Candidatus Finniella inopinata: one gene and its partner. The protein of the gene in region 1 interacts with the protein of each later gene in a pairwise test. Links are inferred from orthologs where the notes say so. Each region holds a gene or a part of one and is shown on either strand. Other genes may lie near its edges.

What was found.
Region 2: the proteins of ndk (region 1) and EQU50_RS05470 interact in binary tests that used the Escherichia coli proteins (3 or more experiments, as listed by UniProt). The link is inferred for Candidatus Finniella inopinata from one-to-one orthologs.

Annotation. Positions count from the first base shown.
Region 1 is NZ_SCFB01000004.1:362,054-367,511, reverse strand. What follows is about bases 2,504-5,390. They hold ndk (nucleoside-diphosphate kinase), read right to left. Parts: upstream 4,215-5,390; coding sequence 3,792-4,214; downstream 2,504-3,791. Other genes in these bases: nrdR (transcriptional regulator NrdR), read right to left, coding at 5,010-5,390; EQU50_RS03570 (hypothetical protein), read right to left, coding at 4,368-4,844; EQU50_RS03580 (CDP-alcohol phosphatidyltransferase family protein), read right to left, coding at 3,248-3,829; EQU50_RS03585 (AI-2E family transporter), read right to left, coding at 2,504-3,285. In the rest of the region: IS21-like element helper ATPase IstB, read right to left, coding at 1-148; istA (IS21 family transposase), read right to left, coding at 170-1,699; EQU50_RS03590 (MarR family transcriptional regulator), read left to right, coding at 1,976-2,212; more of EQU50_RS03585, read right to left, coding at 2,209-2,503; more of nrdR, read right to left, coding at 5,391-5,458. UniProt on the Escherichia coli protein: Major role in the synthesis of nucleoside triphosphates other than ATP. The ATP gamma phosphate is transferred to the NDP beta phosphate via a ping-pong mechanism, using a phosphorylated active-site intermediate.
Region 2 is NZ_SCFB01000006.1:102,392-108,894, forward strand. What follows is about bases 3,107-6,028. They hold EQU50_RS05470 (5-formyltetrahydrofolate cyclo-ligase), read left to right. Parts: upstream 3,107-4,246; coding sequence 4,247-4,810; downstream 4,811-6,028. Other genes in these bases: EQU50_RS05460 (SspB family protein), read left to right, coding at 3,107-3,479; EQU50_RS05465 (type II secretion system protein), read left to right, coding at 3,480-4,241; EQU50_RS05475 (hypothetical protein), read right to left, coding at 4,831-6,028. Also shown: EQU50_RS05445 (LysR family transcriptional regulator), read left to right, coding at 312-1,223; EQU50_RS05450 (MFS transporter), read left to right, coding at 1,241-2,542; more of EQU50_RS05460, read left to right, coding at 3,003-3,106; more of EQU50_RS05475, read right to left, coding at 6,029-6,114. UniProt on the Escherichia coli protein: Involved in the removal of 5-formyltetrahydrofolate.

The DNA.
Region 1 (5,458 bases):
CGATGACTTCTGTATCAACCAACAAGCCAAGACGTTCTTCAAAGCTCAGCTGCGTTATGGTTGGTTGCTCCAGCTGTTCTTTAAAGGCTTTTGCCATAGAATGAAGACGAAGTTTTTGAAGGTTGTAAACAATTGGATTCAGTAACATGAAAGGGTCTCCTTTTTTAGATTATTTAAAGTATTTTTGGCCACGAATATATTCGTGAGAATCAGAGAGGCTATTGACTTCTGAGGACGAGGATAAAGACTGTTGATCCATCTTGTTCTTCAAAATAGATTCAACATTTTTGTAACTGTGGCCTCCTATCTCTAAAGCCCTTTTACAAGCCAGCTCTAAACGGTCTTCACCGTAACTCTTGCCGAGCCTTAAAATCCCAAGACACGTGCGAAACCCCTGTTGAGGATGGGCGCGTGAAGCCATGATGACTTCTATCAATTTTGCCGTTGCTTCCCCCGTTTTCTTGGCCCAAGAAACAATTCGTTCGGGTGTCCATTCCACCTGTGCTTGATGAGCTTTTGGCATGTGCAGAGTATTTGTCGTATATCCGTTGGCACCATAACTTCTGACATGGGTCGCGACACATTTATTCTGACAAAAAATTTCAACAATCGTCGGTCCATAGCGAACATAGAGAGATTCCTTTGCCAAGGCATAGGGAACACTGTAAAAATGCTTGTCTAACTCAATATGGTAGTTGAAGCCGGCTTTAACTTTTTTCCACTCGGCGTACTCATACCGAGTTGTTGGAAGGGATTTTAATGCCTGTTTCTCAAGGTCTTGAAAGTGGCTTAAACGGGATCCTGGCAGTTTTTGGAAAGGACGTCGGTTTAAGACATCCAAAAGTGGCTGAATAGCTTGGTTTAACTCGCTCAAGCTAAAAAAGGTACGGTTACGAAGCTTGGCCAGAATTTGTCTCTCGACTTGTTGGACTGCATTCTCAACTTTAGCTTTATCCTTCGGACTTCTTGACCTTGTTGGAATAATTGCGACGCCGTAATAAGAGGCCATATCTTGATAGGTTGGGTTGATATCAGGTTCGTAAAGATGCGCCTTATGGACCCCACTCTTTAAATTGTCTGGCACAACAATCTCTGGACAGCCACCATAATATTCAAACGCATTCACGTGAGACTTGATCCAGTCTGCAAGCGTTTGGGTCCATGTGGCCTCCACGTAGGTAAAACTGGACGCACCAAGCGCAGCTACAAAAATCTGTGCTTCACCGACTTCCCCTGTCGACGTATCCGTTACAACGGACATCGTTTGACCGGCATAATCCACAAAAAGTCTCTCTCCTGCTTTGTGGGTCTGGTGCATCCAGACATCAAGTGTTGAATTACGCCATCCTCGGTAAACGTCGCAGAACTGGCTGTAGCTAATCCCTTGGGGGTACTTTTCTTTATACTCACTCCATAATAATTGTAACGTAACATGCTTGCACTTGAGTTCTTTATGAATATAAATGCAATCAATCTCTCCCCGTTGTTCTTTATTGATTTTTTGAGCAGGCGGATACAGCTTGATCTCCAACTCTTCGTCGCCTAGATTGTCGGGCACAGGCCAGCTTAAGTTAACTGCTTTTGCCCTCTTGACGCCTTCAACCGCCGTACTCGCGCTAATGCCAATGCTCTTGGCTATCTCCTGGTAACTACATCCACAGCTGTACCGTAAACGTAAGATTTCTCTGATCTTTCTCATTGATATGTGACTCCGTGACATGGGCTGTTCCTTTCATGTTTTGTTGAACAAAAAAAGGATACAGCGTTCATAAAACGCGTTTTATAACCAAAGGTCTCCTTGATACAGGAGGTCAAAGGCCATCGCTTCGTCTTGGAATCGTTATTCGATTTAAACCAGAATCACTGTTTGATTTGAACCGGAATCACTGTTCGATTTGAGCCGGAATCACTGTTCGATTTGAACCGGAATTGCCGTTCGGATTAGACCAGAATCACCATTCGAATTGAGCCGGAATTGCCGTTCGGTTTAGACCGGAATCACTATTCGATTTTCGCCGGAATACGCACTAATTCTTCTATGACCGCATCACAGATGGCAAAGGAAATGGGGAAAAGTTCTCAATATGTGGGTCGTGTTATGACAAGTTTAGTAGAAAAGAAGCTTATTTCTATTCAACGAGATGGCCGTGATAAATTCTACGAGCCGGCAATTGACGCAATCATTGCCTATGCTAACCCTAATCAACTCTAAGATTTTGGGGTAGAGGGGGTGAAAATAGATCGGACCAAAACCCCCACCGCTGCTGCTACAGGTATGGCCAGCAAAATGCCCACAAACCCAAACCATAGACCACCCGCCAGCAGGGCGAACAAAATCCAAATCGGGTGCAGACCAACCCGGTCACCAATAAGGTAAGGGGTCAAAAAATTGCTTTCTATCAGATGAATGGTTGCATAAATTCCACCAACCATAAGGATAGATGACCAGTCTTGGAACTGTTCAAAGGCAACAGCTAAACTGGCCAAAAGTCCGACCAACATACCGACATAGGGAATAAAAGCCAGGCAACCTGTCAGCATCCCGATAAAAATAGCTTGCCTGAGTCCAACCAACGATAACCCTATGGAATATAAGACCATCAAAATAGCACATAAAATGACTTGCCCATGCCCATAGGAGGCGAGTGTCTTGTGAATTTTTACAACAACCGTTCGAGCAGACTCAGCGCTGGATTCAGGCAACAGTTGGTTAAGGGATGCAATAAAACGAGGCCAGTCTTTTAAAAAGTAAAACATGACCAAAGGGCTCAAAAGGATGAATGTTACAATGTTCGCAAAGGCTGTCCCATTGCCGATAATATTAACGGCAAAATGAATAACCCATTGGGCCAGAAAGCTGATGGATTGATTCAGTTCCAGATTAAGGCTTCTTAGGTCTAGATCCCCAATTTTGGCAGAATTCAATGAATGGAAAACCCGTTCCAGAATCTCATAAGCTCGGCTGGCTAGGCTTGGTAAATTTTTGCTTAGAATAATGAGTTCCTTTTGTAGGAAAGGGACAGCTACCATTCCCAGAACAATCAAGACGACAAGTAACGTAACAATGATCAACAGGGCGGCGACTACTCTTGGAATCTTATAATTTTCGAGCTTTTGGACTAAACCGCTAAAAATGTACGCCCCTATAAAGCCAGCGATGAAGGGTGATAGAATACTGCTGATGCTGCTAAGGAATACGGTAAAGGCGTAGCCCACTAATACTGTCACAACAAGGATGCGCCAAAAATTAGGGCTTTCTAAGGCTGCAGCAAAAGACTTTGGCATAGGCTAATCCAGAAAAAGTTGTTGCTGTAAGAGTAGCGTAAAACAGAACGGCTAAAAAGCTTTTTGCTAAGGCCGGTGGAGCAACCAAGATTTCCAAGCCTAATAAGAACAAACAAAGGAAAATTTGAAGGAAGGTGCTTACCTTTCCAATAACCAGGGGTTTAAGATTGATAGGCAGGTGATAAAGCCAGACTAAGCCCGATCCTGCTAAAAGTAATACATCGCGGCCAATAATCGCAACGGACAGCCACACAGGCATTCGGTGAGACACCATTAAGGCAATAGTTACGGTGATGATTAAAAACTTATCTGCCAGTGGATCAAATAATTGTCCAAGAATGGATTCTTGATTGTAATAACGTGCTGTGAAGCCATCCAACCAATCGGTTAGGCCAGCGATGAAAAAAATCCAAAAGGCAAGGTAAGGATGGGAATTATAGATTCCGTAAACAACAACAGGTGCCGCAACGACGCGGACACCCGTTATCAAGTTTGGTAAGTTTAAATTAACCAACAATTTCAAGTTGACTGAAAAAGAAAGCAATTTCAATTTGTGCATTTTCAGCAGAATCAGAACCGTGCACTGAGTTTGCTTCTATGGATTCAGCGAAATCGCGACGGATTGTGCCTTCAGCTGCATTAGCAGGATTGGTGGCACCCATGACTTCACGATAGTGGGCCACTGCATTTTCACCTTCTAGAACCTGAACAACAACTGGTCCAGCGCACATGAAATCGCACAGGTCATTAAAGAAAGCGCGTTCGGCATGAACGGCATAAAACAGTTGTGCTTGCACTTTCGATAGATGAAGACGTTTTTGAGCCACAATACGCAGGCCGGATTCTTCAATTTTTGCATTGACCTTTCCTGTTAAATGGCGACGGGTCACATCTGGTTTTAGGATGGATAATGTTCTTTGAAGAGTCACGACTTTACTATTCCTTGTTAAAATATGATTGACTTGATTATGCGGATTTAAGGTAAGCGAAAACGGTAAAAAAAACAAGTTTTACAGATTCGCTGACCGGTGGTGGCGTGGATTGTTTCGTTAAAGTCTATTTTTTCCCGTAATCAAAAGGGACTAACCGCAGCTCCATCCATAACGAGAAGGGCTTATGTGATAGTGACGTACCTCTCCAGTCAAAAACTGAAGATCTATAGTCATTGTGGAGCCATGAAAACTATCGCCACGTTTCACTATGCTGCTTTCAATTTGTGAAATATCAGCTGCAGCAGGTTGATAGGATATTAGGTGAATTTGATAGGCCTGTGGCTTACTAAGCACAAGTTTTACAATATCTGTGTCATCTGTAAGCGAAAACAAATCCTCAGCTGGTGTTTTTACAGGAATGTATTGTGTCTTATCCTTTGAGGAATCTTCTGTGAGCTTTGGTGTCGCTGATGCAGGTGAAAATGCAGGTTTCAGTAGGGAAGTTAAACCCTCTTTTTTCTTCTCGGCGTCTTTTTCTTCACCCTGAGAAGCCATGCTTCCGGTTGATAAGAATGATACTGCTAACGTTACTATCAGATAAAAATGGCTGACCTGCGATTTACGCATACGCTGCTCCTTGCGATTAAAAAAGTGAATGCATTAAATTATGTAAACAATTCTTAGTATTTGACAAGGTTTATTTTAAAATAATACAAAATATTGGAAAAATTTTTTGATGATTGTGGATATTTAAGTATAAAACGCAAGATGGCCATGCGTATTTTGCATTAATTAGTCAGCAGGAAAGCCGAAGGAGGCGGAAGGTTCGGTTTTCAATCGTTGGATAAATTCGATAAAGTCGCTCACATCAGTGAAATCATGATAAACGCTGGCAAACCGAACGTAGGCTACAGAATCAAGGTGGAATAAAGCCTGCATTGCCATTTCGCCAATCAGTTTGGTGGAAACCTCTTGATCGCCCGATGTTTCAAGTTGTCTGACAAGGCTAGAAATTAACTTTTCAACTCGTTCTGGGTCAAGATTGCGTTTGTGAACAGCACTTGTGATGGACTGGGCCAATTTATCCCGATCAAAAGGAACACGAATTCCATTTTTTTTGGCAACCACCAGGTCACGCAACTGAATGCGTTCAAACGTGGTAAAGCGCGACCCACATTCCCCACAAAAGCGCCGCCGGCGGATGCACGCCTGATCATCGGTGGTGCGGGAATCTTTGACCG
Region 2 (6,503 bases), on another replicon or contig:
GTTTTTGCCAGTCTTTACGGCCATAAATGGAAAGACATAGATGAAAAGGTTTCTTTTTAGGACTTCTTAAAACCGTTTTGGGAGGAAGTAAGATACGGCCTTTTCCTTTTTCCCCGTTTAGGGTCAAGCCGTAGGCTTTCGGCGCCCCTGTAAAATTTGTGTACAAAACCTTCAGAGTATGTAATATAAACCCCTAGGATGGTGTCGTGTCTGAGGGGATGTCGTATGTTTTCGCTGCATTTCCAAGGAGAGGCCAGGCTTTGTATTCTTTACGAATAACTTAAGTCTGGAAAAACTTTAAGGGATGTAGAATGGATTGGGATAAGTTACGTGCCTTTCATGTAGTCGCAAGGTGTGGAAGTTTTGCTAAGGCAGCACAAGAATTTCATTTGTCTCCTTCGGCTGTTAGTCGCCAAATTGCTGATATTGAACACAGCTTAGGCGTCAGTTTATTTAATCGCCACCCCCGCGGATTAACGCTAACTGGGTCCGGTGAAATCCTATTCCAAAACACGGCAGAAGTTTTAGAAAAATTGCGCGAAACGGAGATGCTTTTAAAAAGTGATCGCAACGAAGCTAAGGGTTTGCTTCGTGTGGCTACGACTTTTGCCTTAAGTAATTCCTGGTTAACACGTTACTTGAAAAACTTTTTCGACCTCTATCCTGATATACAACTGACCATAATTGGTAACGATGATGAATTGGACTTACAAATTCGTCAGGCCGATGTAGCGATTCGAACGGCTTTGCCCCATCAGCCAGAGCTTGTACAGATTTATCTGACAACTTTTCATCTAAGGCTGTACGCTTCGAGGGAGTATTTAGACAAATTTGGCATTCCCAAGGAGCCAGAAGATTTAAGCCAACACCGCTTATTGGTTTACGGTGATGATGCACCTAACCCCTTCGGCAATATCAATTGGCTTTTACATTTTGGTTTACAAAAAAATCAACCCCCACGGACTCCATTTTTACGAATAAATTCTGCTTATGGTCTTACAAGATGCGTAGAAGCTGGTCTTGGGATTGCTGCTATTTCTAAGGAATATGCCATCGCTGAGACAACTGATTTAGTAGTTCTGCCGAATTTTATTGGACCGTCCGTTAAAATTTACTATGTTTATCCTAAATCTTTACAAAAATTTAAAAGGGTTACTGTTCTTGGTGATTTTTTAAGGGAAACTTTGGAAAAAGAAAACGCCGAACAGAATTCAAATAGCTAGGGCAAAAAATAAATAGTATGTCTTTTGGGCGCCTTCGGGTTAATAAACAGGTTGTTTTCGCAACATTAGGTAATTGTGTGGAGTGCTATGACGTCACTTTATACAGTTTTTTTGCAACGTTATTGGCGCCCCTTTTTTTTCCGTCAGACAGGCCCGGTTTATCCTTATTGGCTAGCTTTGCTGCCTTTGCCTTAGGTATGGCTATGCGCCCCTTAGGGGGCATCGTTTTTGGACATGTCGGGGATAAATATGGTCGAAAATATGCTTTAAAAACCTCACTTTTCTTAATTGTTTTACCAACGCTAGTCATCAGCTTGTTGCCAACGTATCAAGAAATTGGTGCAGCAGCCCCCATCGTTTTAGTTTCTTGTTTGCTTTTGCAAGGATTATGTGTCGGGGGGGAATATTCCGGTGCCTCAGTATTTGTCGTTGAGCATACAAAGAAAAGTAGTCCTGGTTTTTGGGGCGCTGTTCTTATTTCCTCTGGATTTTTGGGTAGCTTAATCGGAACATTGATGGGATACCTGTTCACAAAATATTTTGATCCTGCATGGGGTTGGCGATTCCCCTTTCTAATTGGCGGCGTTTTTGGGTTGATTGGCTTTCATCGTTCATACAAACTGCAAGAAACCCCTGACTTCCAAAAGATTATTGATGAAAAGTTGACAATTACAAGACCACTGCTCACTGTCTTGAAAAGCTACCCTCTAAATTTTATGTGCGTAATTTGTGTTGGTGGAGCTTCGTTTATACCCGTTTATGCCGCAACAACCTATCTGGGGTCCATTTTGTCCCAAGACTTGAACCTGGCTCATTCGCAAATTATGCTTTTTTATAGCCTGGCCATGGTCATCTATTTGGTTTTTCTTCCCATTATGGGGGCTTTGGGCGACCGTTTCGGCGCCAAAAGAATGATGATCTTAGGTGCCCTTGGTATGGTTTTCTTATCTTACCCTTTGTTTTGTTTATTATCGGCCCGCACGCTGATGGCGGCCATCATTACGCAAGTTGTTTTATCAATCTTGAATACCATTTTCTCAGGTCCCTCTTTATTGTTTAAAGCGGGTCTTTTCCCAACAACCGGTCGACATAGTGCCTTGGGAGTTGGATATAATTTAGGGGGCGCCATCTTCGGTGGCACAGGACCCTTGATTTGCGCCGCGCTTGTAGGGTGGTCGAATGATTATCGATCCGCAGGTTTATATGTAACGTTTGGTGGCCTTTTAGGGTTAATTGGGGTCTGCTTTGCCCGAAAAGTCGATCACAGCTTTGAAAAACAAGCTGACCAAGTGTCTAAAATTAAACAGCTGGTTGCCTAAAGCATTTTCCGAAGATTTATACTCCTTCTAAATGCAAAACTAAATCTTCTTGATTTCATCGCAAAAAGGTCTATCTTTATACTGTTGATGCAAATCAACTATGGCGATAAACATCATGTGAAATAGACGGAGCGGACCCGGGGGCGGTACCCGGCGCCTCCACCAAAAATATGGGGGCGAAATAGGATCGACGTACGTGATAAAGATATGATTTTTGCCCGGCATTGTTCCGCCGTTATCGGGCTATTTTTATAAGTGCCAATTTAAACAGCACTCGCTTAGGTGCAAACCGTAATCGTCGGAAAGCTGCAAATGCTAACCGCGGTCAACGTTTTGCAATCGCTGCCTAACCTTCAGTATTACTGTCGGTAAGGTTGTGAAACTTAGCGCGGTACGGGGGCAACCGGGCAACAGAATGCCCCCACTTTGTTAGGGATTTTAAAAGTTATTTGGGGTTCAAGTGAGCAAAAAAGATCAACTTGATTATGAGAAAATGGTTCAGGTAGCACTGGGGGCTGTTGTTCGTGAGGCTTTGTCCGTGGCTGCTAATTATGGTTTACCAGACCTCCATCACTTTTATGTAACGTTTGCAACCGACCACCCATTGGTACAAATTCCTGATTATTTGCGGGAACAGTACATGGATGAAATGACCATTGTTTTGCAGCATGAGTTTTGGGATTTAACGGTTGATGATACCCGGTTTGCGGTCACGTTATGTTTTGATGATATAAATGAACGGCTTGTCATTCCTTTTGAATCAATCATCAGCTTTGTTGACCCATCAGTTAAATTTGGTTTGCAATTTAGCCCTGAATATACAGCGCTGGAACCAGGTGAAGAGGATACTCAAGCGCCAATTACACCGGCTGTGGATGAAAACGGCAACCCCGTATCAAACGTGGTGACCTTGGATACGTTTCGCAAGAAACCCTAAATGAAGGCTAAAAAAGCTCCTTCCTCCTTTTCTTTGCCGGGATTTTCGTTGCTAGAAATAGCCATGGTGCTGTGCATAATTGGAATTATCGGCAGTTTTGCATTGCCCGCTCTGACACAGATGATGAAACAACAAAAGGTTCATAAAACAGAGCAACACCTTAACCAAATCACTCAAGCCTTGGCCAGCTTCGTTTTAACTCACAAGCGCCTACCTTGTGCTGCCGCACCTGGAGGTTCTGATGGCGTCAGTCAAAACGGCCGTGTCATTGGTTTGGTACCCTACAGAACTCTGGGCCTACCCGAAGCCACCGCCAAAGACGGATATCGCCACTGGATAACGTATGCCGTCGTGCCAGAGCTTACCAATACAGACGACCTGATGATGCCCCAAACAGATTCTGCCCCTGAAAGGGTTTTCTGCGAAATTAGTAACCCCCTTGCCGAGGTACAGGTTCATGACGCGCAAGGTCGATCGGTTATGCAAAATAGCAGGGGAGATTTTATCGCCTTTGTCTTGGTTAGCCATGGTACCAAGGGAGAAGGAGCCTTTACTGATGCTGGCAATCGAAGACCAACCTCTTCCCACGATAAGGCTGTGAATGCGGCCGATGATTTAATCTTCGTTGATCGCCAGCCATCTGCGGACCCGGACAATTTTTTTGATGATACCGTACGGTGGGTCACCCGCAATAATTTACTGGCTATTTATGGACAAAAGCCCTGTCAACGACGGGACGATGCCAATCACTCGCTTGATTAATCAAAATGGCTAAGCAAACGCAAAGAACCGACATGCTAAAGACTCTTGGGTTATTGGATTGGACTGCCATCAGTGATCAAATTAACCATCACCTACAGGAATATTTTGCCGGCAGATCTTCTTTGGTCATTGCCGGCTTCAGCCAACATCAATTTGAGCCCGACATTATGTCCTATTTGCAGTTTTGGCATCAACAGGGCGGGGTGTGCTGCCTGCCCGTGATTGTAGGCCCTGACCAAGCGCTTGCTTTCCGGCAGTGGAATGTTGATAAACCGTTGGTAAAGGGTGTTTATGACATTTGGACGCCCCCAGAGACGGAGCCTGAAGTGATTCCCGACGTGCTTTTGGTCCCCTTGGTTGCCTTTGGTCCGTTTGGCGCGCGCCTGGGGCGTGGGGGAGGATATTATGACCGGACCATAAAGGCTTTGCGAGGCAGGGTGCAAAAACCGCAGGTTATAGGGGTGGCTGCGCACCAGCAATTTATAGAATTCTTGGAGACAAACCCCCACGACGAACCCCTCGACGGCGTCGTGACCGACAAGGGGATTTGGAGTGAAGGGTTTAGGTAGGGCGTCCAAAATTACCTAAATTACATACCTCTATATCTATAAATTCTTGAATAGGGATTCGAAATTTCCATTAACATTGCCTCAACTGACTTCTTCGTTTCCTCATCACCCTGTACCCATTTATCCTCGTGACTTGACAGAAAAGACTGGACAACTTTTGGCATAATGTCTTTTAAAATCTGACAAGCTGCTAGCGCCTTTGAAAAAACTTTATCTTTTGAAAAAAGCGGTGATTTGAATAACGTTTCCCATTTGCTCAATAAATTCTCAGACCTCTTTTTTAAAGCTTCTTCGTACAATTTCAATAATTGATCTTGTCTGGAGGGACTAAAATGAAGCTTTTGAAACTTTTCAACATTTAATTCAGAATGAAACTGATCCGAAAAATGTTGCAGCCAATCAAATGCGCCTATAATTCCAGGTTCAGGTATGCTTGCTTTAACACAAGCAAACAGAGCTTGTGAAATTGCTTCGGGAGTGGTCGTTGGGTGTTGAAACGCTGCATACAGCAAGTTAGTTTTAATCTTTAGAGAAACGTGCTGATCGGTGGCAAGGCTCGTCATAATTCTGCGGAGTTGTGCTGGAGTTAGTAATTTCAACCCGTGCCCGTAACAAGATACCGTATATAAACTTTTTGGACAGCCATTCGAATCATTATAGGGGACATCCTCTTCCCAGTATATTGTATCGTCATCATCTTCACTGTATATCATATCGTCATCCATTTCGCCAAATAAGAGAATGGATGTAATTTGCCCGAATTCTTTCTTAGAGTATTTAATATCTTTTAGAGGATCTTTAGCAAAAATTTTCTGTTGAATTTGTTCATGAGATAATTCCGAAAGTACAAAGTGACTTTTTTTTGAATTTGGGGCTTTTCCTTTTTTTTCTTCTGAGGATTTTTCTAACCAAAAAACACGACCTTTGGGCTTAACTAAGTAAAGCCCAGAAACCGCACTATTATAAACCTCTATAATCTTATCTTTAACGAGCTCGTCTCTCTTGTCACTAAAGTCAACTGATTCTAAATTAGACTTACGCCACAAGCAGCCTGTATAAATTTTCTGAATCGCGTTATCAAATAGGGTGGGAATATAAAGATAGACGGCCCTATCAATTGGTTCAGGTCCTTGTGGAGCGGCGTAGGCATCAAAAATATTAGTTTTGGTTTCATCTAACCATGTGACCAGATCAAGTGCGGAAAATTGCCTTTCAGGCGCAACTTTTTGGTAAAGAGCCAACCACGCATCTACCTTGGGCTCATAAAACAGTCGGTGCAGCATTTCTCCATCAGCTGCCCTCATGTGTCCTGCTACGGCGTCCGTTAAGCGGCTGTTATCGTCATTTTTGTCTTTCAGAGGGGATGCTAATTTATCATATGAAAAATAGTGGTGCATCCAAGTTGTAATCTTACTTGGTCCTGACGCGTTTACCAGATCAGAATCAGCTGCTGAATTTGAAAAGGAAGAAGAGGAGGACGCCCATACTGACTGGCCGTGAAGACCAACAACACTGACAAAGCCTAGCAGTAAGACAGATTTAAAAAAACGTTTCATGCTAACGATCTCTTTCATTTGAGATTGATACCGTTAATGTAGAGACTATTTTTTAATATTCAAGGATTATTCTAGGGCGTGTCATCAATTAAGCCAAATAGCCGCAGCAACCAAATGTATGGCTCCCAGGAAGTTTC